One region of the Streptococcus sp. Marseille-Q5619 genome, then DNA from elsewhere that is predicted to be linked to it. Evidence: predicted binding sites of a transcription regulator. Region 1 holds the regulator's gene; each other region holds the start of a gene.
What was found. Region 1 encodes Rex, which represses fermentation and respiration genes when NADH is low (regulators of the CRP and FNR family bind a similar motif). Its sites were predicted from a motif close to TTGTGAANTANTTCACAA; they were not measured.
Positions count from the first base shown of each region.

Region 2: a site for Rex is predicted at 1,495-1,512, ahead of adhP (alcohol dehydrogenase AdhP). Genes of this name have one in related genera too.
Region 3: a site for Rex is predicted at 1,361-1,378, ahead of OC530_RS09655 (zinc-dependent alcohol dehydrogenase family protein). Genes of this name have one in related genera too.
Region 4: a site for Rex is predicted at 2,059-2,076, ahead of adhE (bifunctional acetaldehyde-CoA/alcohol dehydrogenase). Genes of this name have one in related genera too.

Region 1 covers NZ_CAMPPO010000001.1:164,110-167,563, forward strand. The annotation lists gene OC530_RS00730 (cysteine desulfurase family protein) at 1-891, shown strand, start outside; gene OC530_RS00735 (DUF1831 domain-containing protein) at 896-1,243, shown strand; gene OC530_RS00740 (DUF4649 family protein) at 1,251-1,466, shown strand; gene OC530_RS00745 (redox-sensing transcriptional repressor Rex) at 1,549-2,190, shown strand; gene OC530_RS00750 (gamma-glutamyl-gamma-aminobutyrate hydrolase family protein) at 2,208-2,897, shown strand; gene radC (DNA repair protein RadC) at 2,894-3,454, opposite strand, start outside.
Region 2 covers NZ_CAMPPO010000002.1:573,856-577,309, reverse strand. The annotation lists gene OC530_RS03840 (PTS sugar transporter subunit IIB) at 1-146, opposite strand, end outside; gene adhP (alcohol dehydrogenase AdhP) at 381-1,400, opposite strand; gene OC530_RS03830 (Cof-type HAD-IIB family hydrolase) at 1,623-2,435, opposite strand; gene OC530_RS03825 (NCS2 family permease) at 2,625-3,454, shown strand, end outside.
Region 3 covers NZ_CAMPPO010000007.1:181,335-184,788, forward strand. The annotation lists gene nagA (N-acetylglucosamine-6-phosphate deacetylase) at 142-1,293, shown strand; gene OC530_RS09655 (zinc-dependent alcohol dehydrogenase family protein) at 1,456-2,514, shown strand; gene OC530_RS09660 (DUF1033 family protein) at 2,665-3,030, shown strand; gene comGA (competence type IV pilus ATPase ComGA) at 3,107-3,454, shown strand, end outside.
Region 4 covers NZ_CAMPPO010000007.1:203,568-207,021, forward strand. The annotation lists gene tkt (transketolase) at 1-508, shown strand, start outside; gene yajC (preprotein translocase subunit YajC) at 625-924, shown strand; gene OC530_RS09790 (low molecular weight protein-tyrosine-phosphatase) at 971-1,414, shown strand; gene OC530_RS09795 (MORN repeat-containing protein) at 1,401-1,811, shown strand; gene adhE (bifunctional acetaldehyde-CoA/alcohol dehydrogenase) at 2,110-3,454, shown strand, end outside.

The DNA.
Region 1 (3,454 bases):
GCTATCATTGGTTACTGCCTTCGTCACCAAGAACAAGGAAAACATATTATCACAACTGCTATTGAGCACCATGCTGTCCTTGAAACAATTGATTACTTGGTTCAACACTTTGGGTTTGAAGCAACCATTATCCAGCCAGAAAATCAAGAAATCACCGCCCAGCAAATTCAAGAGGCCTTACGTGACGATACGATTTTGGTTTCTACCATGTTTGCCAATAATGAGACTGGAAACCTACTGCCCATTGCTGAAATTGGCCAAATACTCAAGCAACACCCAGCCGCCTATCATGTCGATGCAGTTCAGGCTATTGGTAAAATCCCTATACACCCAGAAGAATTGGGCATTGATTTTCTCACTGCTTCTGCCCACAAGTTCCATGGTCCTAAGGGAATCGGTTTTCTCTACGCATCTAGCATGGATTTTGATTCCTATCTTCATGGCGGAGACCAAGAACAGAAAAAACGAGCCGGAACTGAAAATCTAGCTGCCATCGTGGGTATGGTTGCAGCCCTAAAAGAAGACCTAGAAAAACAGGAAGAACATTTCCAACATGTACAAAATCTAGAAACTGCCTTTCTTGCAGAGCTAGAAGGAATTCAGTATTACGTGAATAGAGGACAACATCATCTCCCTTATGTTCTCAATATTGGATTTCCTGGTCAGAAAAACGACCTCTTACTCCTTCGGCTAGATTTGGCTGGAATTTCAATCTCTACTGGCTCAGCCTGTACGGCAGGCATTGTCCAATCCAGCCATGTTCTTGAAGCCATGTACGGGGCAAATTCAGAACGCTTGAAGGAATCCGTTCGTATCAGTCTCTCGCCAGAAAATACTGTTGAAGACCTACATACCCTCGCAAAGACCTTAAAAGAAATTATCGGAGGTTAGCCATATGGCATTTGAAAAAACCATTCAGTTAAAAAATTGTCGTTACGACTACACTCTTAGCCCTTCTGTTAAAAAATTCACCCTTAAGGACAACACCTTTTTTGAGACTAAGGTTGGTAACTATGAATTGACTCGCCTACTTGAAAAAGTGCCAAACAGCGGTGAAGGCTTCCAACTCAAAATCATCATTAACAAGGAACTTACAGGTGCTAAAATCAATATCACTGACAAGTTTGGGCTACGTCTAGTTGATATTTTCAAATCAGAAGACCACCACATTCATCAGGAAAAATTCTATTTCCTCATGGATAGCTTGGTAGAACGTGGTGTCTTTACAAAATCGGAAAGATAGAGCCAAAATGTTTGAACTGACCTATAAGGACAGCTATCGGGTAGAGCGTACACTCAAGTATGAGGATTATGAAGCTCTCATGCTGGCTTTGTCAGGATGTGTGACCCTACCAGATACACTTTATGTGACTTCTTTGACTTTTGAGGGGCAGGAAGTTTACCAAGGATTGGTTGGAGACCTCTACCGTTTTCTATCACATGCAGAATTTTTACATCAAAACTAAGATTTTTCTTAGTTTTTTCTTGTTTTTGTTGATTTTTTCACAATGTTTCTATAAAATAGAAGAATAGAAAGGTTGTGATTTTGTGAAAGATAAACAGTCTGCTATTCCAAAAGCTACAGCGAAAAGACTCTCTCTCTACTATCGAATTTTTAAGAGATTTCATGCAGAAAAGATTGAACGTGCCAACTCTAAACAAATTGCAGAGGCTATCGGTATTGATTCAGCGACAGTTCGTCGTGATTTTTCCTATTTTGGTGAACTAGGTCGTCGTGGTTTTGGCTATGATGTCAAAAAACTGATGACGTTTTTTGCCGATTTGCTCAATGATAACTCCATTACCAATGTCATGCTAGTAGGTATTGGAAATATGGGTCATGCCCTTCTCCACTACCGCTTCCACGAGCGTAACAAGATGAAGATTATCATGGCCTTTGACCTAGATGACCATCCTGAAGTCGGTACCCAAACTCCTGACGGGATTCCCATTTACGGAATTTCTCAAATCAAGGATAAAATCAAGGATGCTGATGTCAAGACTGCTATCCTGACCGTTCCCAGCGTCAAGTCACAAGAGGTCGCTAATCTCTTGGTTGATGCTGGCGTAAAAGGAATTCTTAGTTTTTCACCAGTTCATCTGCATTTACCAAAAGATGTGGTCGTTCAGTATGTCGATTTGACAAGTGAACTCCAAACCCTCCTCTATTTCATGCGAAAAGAGGATTAGAAAGCGAAAATCATTTTATGAAAAAACCAGTTATAGGGATTACAGGAAACGAAAAAACTCATCCTGATGATGACATCATGATGAGCTACGCAGCAAAAGGCTTTGTTGAAGGCGTTAAAGACGCTGGAGGGATTCCCATCATCCTACCGATTGGTGATCAAGAAATGGCCTGCCACTATATCAGTATGATTGACAAGCTCATCTTGACAGGTGGGCAAAATGTTGATCCAAAATTCTATGGTGAACCAAAAACCATTGATAGCGATGACTACCACCTTCAAAGAGATATCTTCGAACTAGCCCTCATCAAGGAAGCTATCAAACAGCAAAAGCCGATTTTCTCTGTCTGTCGTGGGACTCAGCTTTTTAACGTTGCCATGGGCGGAACTCTGTACCAAGATATCGAAGACCATTGGCAGGATTGTTCTGCCGAGTACACAACTCAACGCTTGGTGACAGAGCCTGATACAGTTCTTCGAGAAATCTATGGAGAAATTTCCCATATCAACTCCTTCCACCACCAGAGCATCAAGGATTTAGCACCAAATTTAAAGATTGCAGCTCATGATCCTAAAGATGGTATCATTGAGGCTGTCATGAGTACGGATGATGTCCCCTTTCTCGGTGTCCAATGGCACCCAGAATTTCTATTTGAAAATCGTCCCAAAGATAAAAACCTCTTTGACTATGTTGTTAATGAACTTTAGATTAAATCCGTCTTTTCACGATAACTAAAGTAATTAGAATGTGAGACAATCAAATGGTCCAAGAGGACAATCCCCATCAGGTCGCAGGCTTCTTTGACAAGTTTAGTGACATGATCATCATTACGGCTAGGCGATACCGCTCCTGAAGGATGATTGTGAACCAAGATGAGAGAGGTCGCCATATGCTTGATGGCATAGTGAAGAATCTCTCGCGGTTCAGCGATACTACGAGTTGCAGAACCGATAAAAATGGTCTGTTGATGGATGATTTGATTTTGAGTATTGAGATAGAGCGCCACCAGGTGCTCTTGTTTTTTATGTCCCAATTCCTGCTGCATCTTCTTGGCCAACTTTTGACTGCTGAGAATACTTTCCATTTCAAGGGTCTCATGTTTATGAATACGATGCCCCAATTCAATCATAGCTTGCAACTCTATAGCCTTAACACGACCGATACCAGACAGACTCTGCAATTCCTGCAGGGTCATTTTTTTCAAATCCGTTAGGCTTGAAAGGTTGTTCAAGACTTTCTGGGCAATTTCAAAAACGCTGGCTTG
Region 2 (3,454 bases), on a different contig from region 1:
AACTTAGCGTATAGATCATCAGGACCTTCATTTGGCATAAAGGTTACAACTTGAACCTTTTCTTGTTCACCAAAGATCATAGATCCTGACTGATGAATACCCGCAGCAAATTCGCCGTGGCTCGCAATAATGATTCCGATACTCATTATTGTCATTCCTCCTTTTTTGTTTTAGTTTTCATTTAAGAAAACTTTAAGACTTTTTAAGTATAAACCGTTTTCATCTAAAAATCAACTATTTATCATAAAATAATTAAAAAGATTACATCTGAAAATATTGATATATTGAGTTTTAGAGAAGTTTTTTTGAATCCTTATTTAAAAATTTAATATAAAAAAGTTGGAAGCGCATTCCAACTTTTAAAATAGGTTTTTATTAGATTAATGGGTGAAGTCGAGTACCATACGTCCTTGGATTTGACCTTTTTCCATTTCGTCGAAAATGGCTACGGCATCTTCTATTGGACGTTTTTGAACAACTGGAACTACTAAACCTTCTGCACCGAATTGGAAGGCTTCTTCCAAGTCTTTACGAGTTCCTACAAGAGAACCGATGACTTGGATTCCATCTAGAACGGTTTTTACGATACTTAGTTCCATCATTTCAGAAGGAAGGCCGACAGCGACAACGCGACCACCAGCACGAACTGAGTCAACAGCCTGGTTGAAGGCAACTTTAGATACAGCAGTTACGACAGCTGAATGAGCTCCACCATCAGTTTTTTCCTTGATGAGTCCAGGTACATCTTCAACTTCTAGGCCGTTAATAACAATGTCAGCACCTACTTCTTTTGCAAGGGCAAGTTTGTCATTGTTGATATCAACTGCGATAACATGAGCATTGAATACTTTTTTAGCGTATTGAACAGCTAGGTTACCAAGCCCACCAGCACCATAAAGGACAACCCATTGGCCTGGTTCAACTTTGGCCTCTTTAATAGCTTTATAGGTTGTTACGCCAGCACATGTGATAGAAGAAGCTTGGGCTGGATCAAGTCCGTCAGGAACTTTGACGGCATAGTCAGCAGTTACGATACATTGTTCAGCCATACCACCATCTACTGAGTAGCCAGCATTTTTCACTGTACGGCAAAGGGTTTCGCGACCAGTTGTACAGTATTCGCAAGTGCCACATCCTTCAAAGAACCAAGCAACGCTGACGCGGTCACCGACTTTAAGGCTTTTCACATCTGGAGCAATTTCTTTAACGATACCAACACCTTCGTGGCCAAGGACACGTCCTGGTACCTGACCGAAGTCACCATGAGCAACGTGGAGGTCAGTGTGGCAGACACCGCAGTATTCAATTTCTACAAGTGCTTCTCCAGTTTCAAGTGGACGGAGTACTTTTTCTTCAACAGCAACACCAGTGCTTTCTGGATTTACAACAACAGCTTTCATAGCTATCCTCCTTTATATTGACCGAGAACAGGGACAACGGGACTGGATTGATTTTTTCAACAGAGTCGAGTGTGACGAGCTCTCTTGTATTTATATGTGAAGTATATCACAAAAGAAAGCCTTTTCCAAGGTTTTGGAGGCAAAAAGTAGAACAATCGATTAACTGGTTGATGAGACTGTGAAAAGAGCACAAAGACCAGCTCGCAAGCTGGTCAGAATGGACTATAAGAATAAGTCTTGTAGGGTTTTGGCAACACCGTCTTGGTCATTGGTCAGAGAAATTTGCTCATCTGCATAAGGGAGTAGCTCTGGATTGGCATTTTTCATGGCATAGCCCTTCCCAGCAAAAGCTAGCATTTCGGTATCATTGTGTTCATCTCCAAAGGCAATCAAATCCTTTTTATCGCGGTTCATTACCTTGAGCAAGTAGTCCAAGGCAAAGGCTTTGTTGACACCTTTTGGGGTACACTCAAGGATATTGAGCGGACCTCCCCAGGTATTGATAGACAGTTGATGCTGGTAGAAGGCGTTCATTTCTTTTGCCAAGGCATATTTGTCGCTGGCTCTGGTCTGCAGCAGAATACAGTTAGGATCCTTGGTCACCAATTCAGGCTGGAATTGATTTTCAGGCTGGAAAGCTTCTACACCAAATAGTTTGGGATTGGCAATTTCTTCATTGGGATTTGTAATGTAGAATTTTTTACGATATTCTCCAGCGATAAAATCGGCTTGAATGTCCTCTGAACGTCGAACCATATCTAAAAGATATTTTTTGTCTACCGTCAAACACTTTTCAAAATCCCAAACTTGGTCTGGTAAATGAGTAAGGGATCCGTTGAAGTTAATCATAGGAGTGTCTAAGCCCAGTTCACGGTAAAAATCTTTTGACATACGGTAAGGGCGACCTGTCGTAATAATAACCTGATGGCCTTTTTCAGCAACTTTTTTGATGGTTTTTTTGGTAAAGTCAGAAATTTGACTGTCTGAGTTGAGTAGGGTTCCATCCAGATCTAGTGCAATAATTTTTTTCGTCATATGAACCTTTCTAGTGTCTTTCCAGATAAGATGTCTTCTATTATAACAAAAAGCAGACAGAAAAGCAGATTCCAAACAAAAAATGAAATTCCATCAAATTCTTAAATAAATTAAACAAAGATATTGAAAAAGTGAATGATAAATGATATAATTCTATTATTGTTCGTAAAAATTAAAAGGAGATTGATAATGGACAAATTATTTAAACTAAAAGAGAACGGTACAGACGTTCGTACAGAGGTTCTCGCTGGTTTAACGACTTTCTTCGCAATGAGTTATATTCTCTTTGTAAACCCACAAATTCTTTCGCAAACAGGAATGCCTGCTCAGGGTGTATTCCTCGCAACGATTATCGGTGCAGTTGCTGGTACCCTGATGATGGCCTTCTACGCCAACTTACCATATGCTCAAGCGCCAGGTATGGGACTCAATGCCTTCTTTACCTTTACAGTTGTATTCGGGCTTGGTTATTCATGGCAAGAAGCCCTAGCTATGGTCTTCATCTGTGGAATTATCTCATTGATTATTACCTTGACAAATGTTCGTAAAATGATCATTGAATCGATTCCCAATGCTCTTCGCTCAGCTATTTCAGCTGGTATCGGTGTCTTCCTTGCCTATGTAGGGATTAAGAATGCTGGACTTTTGAAATTCACGATTGATCCAGGAAACTATATTGTTGTAGGAGAAGGGGCTGACAAAGCCCAAGCAACGATTGCAGCAAACTCTTCAGCGGTTCCAGGATTGGTCAGCTTTAATAATCCAGCTGTTTTGGTGGCTCTTGCAGGACTTGCCATTACTATCTTCTTTGTTATCAAAGGAATTAAAGGGGGAATTATTCTCTCTATCTTGACAACAACTGTTCTTGCTATTGCAGTTGGTTTGGTAGATTTGTCTAGCATCGATTTTGCTAATAACCATGTTGGTGCAGCCTTTGAAGACTTGAAGACAGTCTTTGGTGCAGCTCTTGGTTCAGAAGGTTTGGGAGCTTTGGTTTCAGATACAGCTCGCTTGCCTGA
Region 3 (3,454 bases), on a different contig from region 1:
AAAGAGAAGAGTTGGAGAAATCCAGCTCTTTTAAAATATCTCTAGAAAATAGGTCTATACCATTTACAAATGAATCAGAAAGGTTTATAATGTAATTGACATAATAAATATCAAAAGTAATCTTTTAAGGAGGTCATTATTATGCCTAATTACGTTAAAGCGGATCAGTTTTTCTATCCATTTGGCATTCGTCGCGGTGGGTACCTAGAACTTGTTGATGGCAAATTTGGGAAACATGTGGATCAAATTCCTGAAGGAGCAGAGGTTCTTGACTATACTGGTTATAGCATTGCACCAGGTCTTGTGGATACTCATATTCATGGATATGCAGGTGTAGATGTGATGGACAACAACATTGAAGGTACATTGCATACTATGAGTGAAGGACTTCTTAGTACCGGTGTTACCAGTTTCTTGCCCACAACTTTAACAGCCACTTATGAGCAATTGCTTGCAGTCACTGAAAATCTTGGAAACCATTATAAAGAAGCAACAGGTGCTAAGATTCGTGGGATTTATTATGAAGGTCCATATTTCACAGAAACTTTTAAGGGGGCACAAAATCCGACTTATATGAGAGATCCGGGTGTTGAGGAGTTTCATTCTTGGCAAGATGCTGCAAAAGGGATGCTAAATAAAATCGCTATTGCACCAGAACGTGATGGGGTGGAAGATTTTGTACGTACTATTACAGGTGAAGGTGTGACAGTTGCACTTGGACACTCAGATGCGACATTTGAACAAGCTAAGAAGGCAGTTGATGCTGGAGCTAGTGTATGGGTACATGCCTATAATGGGATGCGTGGTTTAACACACCGCGAACTAGGTATGGTAGGAGCTATGTATGAGCTCCCACATACTTACGCAGAATTGATTTGTGATGGTTATCACGTAGATCCAAAAGCTTGTGAGATTTTACTTAAGCAAAAGGGGACAGAAAACATCGCTCTTATTACGGACTGTATGACAGCTGGTGGGCTTGAAGACGGTGACTATATGTTGGGAGAATTCCCTGTTATAGTAGCAAATGGAACTGCACGTCTCAAATCTACTGGTAATTTGGCAGGTTCTATCCTCAAACTTAAAGATGGTATGAGAAATGTAGTCGAGTGGGGTATTGCTAATCCGCATGAAGCGGTCATGATGGCTAGCCTTAACCCAGCAAAATCCGTTCACATCGATGACGTCTGTGGCCAAATCCGTGAAGGCTACGACGCTGACTTTATCGTACTAGATAAAGATTTGGAATTGGTAGCAACCTACCTAGATGGTGTGAAACGTTATCAAGCATAAGAGAGAAAGCAGAAGTTAGAGATTAGCTTCTGCTTTTTTATCTATATTGCTTTACCGGTAAATAAAAAAGTTAAAAAAATCACAAAAAAACTTGAAGAAACAAATGAAAAGGCTTATAATTATATTATAAATAGTACAAATAAAAAAACGGAGGAATGCTTTATGAAAGCCTATACTTATGTTAAACCAGGACTTGCTTCTTTTGTTGACGTAGACAAACCAGTTATTCGCAAGCCAACTGACGCTATTGTGCGTATCGTAAAAACCACTATTTGTGGAACAGACCTCCATATTATCAAAGGGGATGTTCCCGCTTGCCAAAGTGGTACCATTCTTGGTCACGAAGGGATTGGGATTGTGGAAGAAGTTGGGGAAGGAGTTTCTAACTTCAAAAAAGGCGATAAGGTCTTGATTTCTTGTGTCTGTGCCTGTGGTAAATGCTACTACTGTAAAAAAGGAATTTATGCCCACTGTGAAGACGAAGGGGGCTGGATTTTTGGTCACTTGATTGATGGTATGCAGGCTGAGTATCTACGTGTCCCTCATGCAGATAACACTCTTTACCACACTCCAGAAGACTTGTCAGATGAAGCCTTGGTTATGCTATCAGACATTCTACCTACTGGATATGAAATTGGTGTCTTAAAAGGGAAAGTAGAACCTGGTTGCAGCGTAGCCATTATTGGTTCAGGACCTGTTGGATTGGCTGCTCTTTTGACAGCCCAATTCTATTCACCAGCTAAATTGATTATGGTGGACTTAGACGATAACCGCTTGGAAACTGCTGTATCATTTGGTGCGACTCATAAAGTTAATTCTTCAGACCCTGAAAAAGCCATTAAAGAAATTTATGATTTGACAGATGGTCGTGGTGTAGATGTTGCTATCGAAGCTGTTGGTATTCCTGCAACATTTGATTTCTGTCAAAAGATTATCGGTGTAGACGGAACAGTTGCCAACTGTGGTGTGCATGGTAAACCAGTTGAATTTGATTTGGACAAGCTTTGGATTCGCAACATCAATGTAACAACTGGTTTGGTATCTACAAATACAACTCCACAATTGTTGAAAGCTCTTGAAAGTCATAAGATTGAACCAGAAAAATTGGTAACTCACTATTTCAAACTAAGTGAAATTGAAAAAGCCTATGAAGTTTTCAGTAAGGCAGCAGACCACCATGCAATTAAGGTCATTATCGAAAACGATATTTCAGAAGCTTAAGTAGTAAAAACATTTTGGAACATAAGCACATAGAAATTCAGTCATCCATCAGATGGCTGGATTTTTTATCAAGAAATTAAGAAATGAGCATATTTCTTTCCTTGTTTAGCGGAATTGGTTATAATATACGGTACAAAGGAATGAATGAATATGTATCGTGTTATAGAAATGTACGGAGATTTTGAACCGTGGTGGTTCTTAGAAGGTTGGGAAGAAGATATTGTAGCTAGTAAGAAATTTGACCAGTATTATGATGCTCTCAAATACTACAAAACTTGCTGGTTTAAATTAGAACAAGAATCCCCTCTTTATAAAAGCAGAAGTGACTTGATGACCATTTTTTGGGATCCGGAAGACCAACGCTGGTGTGATGAATGTGATGAGTATTTACAACAATACCATTCTTTGGCTCTTTTGCAGGATGAGCAGGTTATCCCAGATGAAAAACTACGCCCAGGCTATGAAAAACAAACAGGTAAGGAAAGGCACCGTTCTTGCCGTATGAAATTAAAATAGAGAAAAAGTAACTTTTTTGGAGTTGCTTTTTTTATTTTTCCAAATCTTTGCGAATAGTATAGGTGAGGAGGTAAGTATGGTTCAAGAAATTGCACAAGAAATCATTCGTTCGGCTCGGAAAAAAGGGGCACAAGACATTTATTTTGTCCCTAAGTTAGACGCCTATGAGCTTTATATGAGGATAGGAGACAAGCGCTGTAAAATCGGTTGTTATGATTTCGAAAAATTTGCGGCTGTTATCAGTCACTTTAAGTTTGTGGCGGGTATGAATGTTGGAGAAAAGCGACGTAGCCAACTGGGTTCCTGTGATTATGCCTATGACCAGAAGATGGCGTCTCTACGTCTATCTACTGTAGGCGATTATCGAGGGCAGGAGAGTTTAGTTATTCGCTTGTTGCATGATGAGGAGCAGGATTTGCATTTT
Region 4 (3,454 bases), on a different contig from region 1:
AGCAGATGCGCGTGAAACGCAAGCAGCTTGGTACCTTGCAGTGACAAGTGAGAAAACACCAACTGCCCTTGTCTTGACACGTCAAAACTTGACTGTTGAAGAGGGAACAGACTTCGACAAGGTTGCAAAAGGTGCCTATGTTGTCTATGAAAATGCAGCAGACTTTGATACCATCTTGATTGCGACAGGTTCAGAGGTCAATCTTGCTGTCTCAGCTGCCAAAGAATTGGCTAGTCAAGGTGAAAAAGTCCGCGTAGTCAGCATGCCATCTACAGATGTCTTTGATAAACAAGATGTAGCTTACAAGGAAGAAATTCTTCCAAATGCAGTTCGCCGTCGTGTTGCAGTCGAAATGGGTGCAAGTCAAAACTGGTACAAATACGTTGGTCTCGATGGTGCCGTTCTCGGTATTGATACCTTCGGAGCCTCTGCCCCAGCACCAAAAGTATTGGCAGAATATGGCTTTACTGTAGAAAATCTTGTAAAAGTGGTTCAAAACTTGAAATAATCCTAAAAATCAGGGCGTAAGCTCTGGTTTTTCTTACCAGAAAAGTAAGGTACAATCTTGTAAAAGTAGCCGAAATTTGATATAGTAGTCCTATGTAAAAGACAAAGGAGAATATAATGGAATCACAATATACATTTTTAATCATTCTTGTGGCTATGGTGGGCTTGATGTTCTTTACGCAACGCTCTCAAAAGAAACAAGCGCAAAAACGTATGGAAAGCTTGAATAAACTACAAAAAGGCTATGAAGTGATTACAATCGGTGGACTTTATGGAACAGTCGATGAAGTAGATACGGAGAAGAAAACAATTGTTCTTGATGTAGATGGAGTTTACTTGACGTTTGAACTAGCTGCTATCAAGACCGTATTACCACTTAAAGAAACAGCTTCACTCGAAGGTGCAATTGAAAAATAAGACGGGATTACGAACTCCCGTTTTTCTATAAAAGAAAGGAAATGGGATGAAAAAATTAGTCTTTGTCTGTCTAGGAAATATTTGCCGCAGCCCTATGGCCGAGTTTGTGATGAAATCAATGACAGATAATTATGAAATCCAAAGTCGAGCGACTTCTTCTTGGGAACATGGCAATCCGATTCATAAGGGAACTCAAGGGATTTTTCAAGAGTATGAGATTCCTTATAACAAAGCCAAAACATCGCTTCAGATTAGTAAGGAAGATTTTGAAGCCTTTGATTATATTATCGGCATGGATGCTTCAAATGTTTCTGACTTACGTCAGATGTGTCCAGTAGACTGTCAAGATAAGATTTACTCATTTGCATCTGAAAGTGTTCCAGATCCTTGGTATACAGGAGATTTTGAGGAAACCTATCAGCGTGTTCAGGAGGGTTGTCAAGCTTGGTTAAAACGTTTAGAAAAGGAGAGTGAAGGTGGAAAATCTTAAGAATTTTTACGAAAAGTATCGTGTCTATCTGACTCGTCCACGTTTAGAGCTTTTGGCAGTAGTTACCATTGTTTTCTGTGCTGTACTCGTCTTTTTTCTAAATATTCCCGGAAAAGGTGTTCTAAAGCTTGATAATGGAACGATTGTTTACGATGGCAGTCTTGTCCGTGGTAAAATGAATGGGCAAGGTACCATTACCTTCCAAAATGGAGACCAATATACAGGTGGTTTCAACAATGGAGCCTTCAACGGAAAAGGCACCTTTCAATCCAAAGAAGGCTGGACCTACGAAGGTGATTTTGTAAATGGTCAGGCTGAAGGAAAAGGAAAACTAACAACAGAACAAGAAGTCGTTTATGAAGGGACTTTTAAACAAGGCGTTTTTCAACAAAAATAAAGCCTCCTTATCAAAGGAGGTATTGTTAGAATGTTCAGGTAAGCGCTTACCTGCAAATCCCTTTCTTTCCAAGTCCCCCTTCCAAGTAAGTTTGTGAAATAAAAAATATTTGAAATAAATTTCACAAACTCTAAAGAAAAAACTTGATAAGCAAAGAAAATGAGAAAGATTTCACAAGGTGCTAAAAATTCTTTGTGAAATGTTTGTGAAACTGTTTACAAAATTGAAATAATGCGTTATAATAAACTTGTGAAAAAATTAACAAGGGATTGAATCCTTGAAAGCTATGGAGGAAAATATGGCTGATAAAAAAACTGTGACACCAGAGGAAAAGAAACTCGCTGCTGAAAAGCATGTCGATGGATTGGTGCAAAAAGCTCTAGTTGCTCTTGAAGAAATGCGTAAGTTGGATCAAGAGCAGGTTGACTACATCGTAGCTAAAGCGTCAGTGGCAGCTTTGGATGCCCACGGAGAATTGGCTTTACATGCCTATGAAGAAACAGGACGTGGTGTATTTGAAGATAAAGCAACTAAGAACTTGTTTGCTTGTGAACACGTAGTAAACAACATGCGCCACACTAAGACAGTTGGCGTTATCGAAGAAGACGATGTAACAGGTTTGACTCTTATTGCTGAACCAGTTGGTGTTGTCTGTGGTATCACTCCTACAACAAACCCAACATCAACAGCAATCTTTAAGGCGTTGATTTCATTGAAGACTCGTAATCCAATCGTTTTTGCCTTCCACCCATCAGCTCAAGAGTCATCAGCTCATGCAGCTCGTATCGTTCGCGATGCAGCTATAGCAGCTGGTGCTCCTGAAAACTGTGTACAATGGATTACTCAACCATCTATGGAAGCAACAAGTGCCCTTATGAACCACGAAGGTGTTGCGACAATCCTTGCAACTGGTGGTAATGCCATGGTTAAAGCCGCATACTCATGTGGTAAACCAGCTCTTGGGGTAGGTGCCGGTAACGTTCCAGCTTATGTTGAAAAATCAGCTAACATCCGCCAAGCTGCACACGATATCGTCATGTCTAAATCATTTGATAACGGTATGGTCTGTGCCTCAGAGCAAGCGGTTATCATTGATAAAGAAATTTACGATGAATTTGTAGCAGAGTTCAAATCTTACCACACTTACTTTGTAAACAAAAAAGAAAAAGCACTTCTTGAAGAGTTCTGCTTCGGCGTGAAAGCAAACAGCAAAAACTGTGCGGGTGCAAAATTGAACGCTGACATCGTTGGTAAACCAGCAACTTGGATTGCAGAACAAGCAGGATTTACAGTTCCAGAAGGAACAAACATTCTTGCTGCAGAATGTAAAGAAGTTGGTGAAAATGAGCCATTGACTCGTGAAAAATTGTCACCAGTTATCGCAGTTTTGAAATCTGAAAGCCGTGAAGATGGTATTACTAAGGCTCGTCAAATGGTCGAATTTAACGGTCTGGGACACTCAGCAGCTATCCACACAGCTGACGAAGAATTGACTAAAGAATTTGGTAAAGCTGTTAAAGCTATTCGTGTTATCTGTAACTCACCTTCTACTTTCGGTGGTATCGGGGACGTTTACAATGCCTTCTTGCCATCATTGACACTTGGATGTGGTTCTTACGGACGCAACTCAGTTGGGGATAACG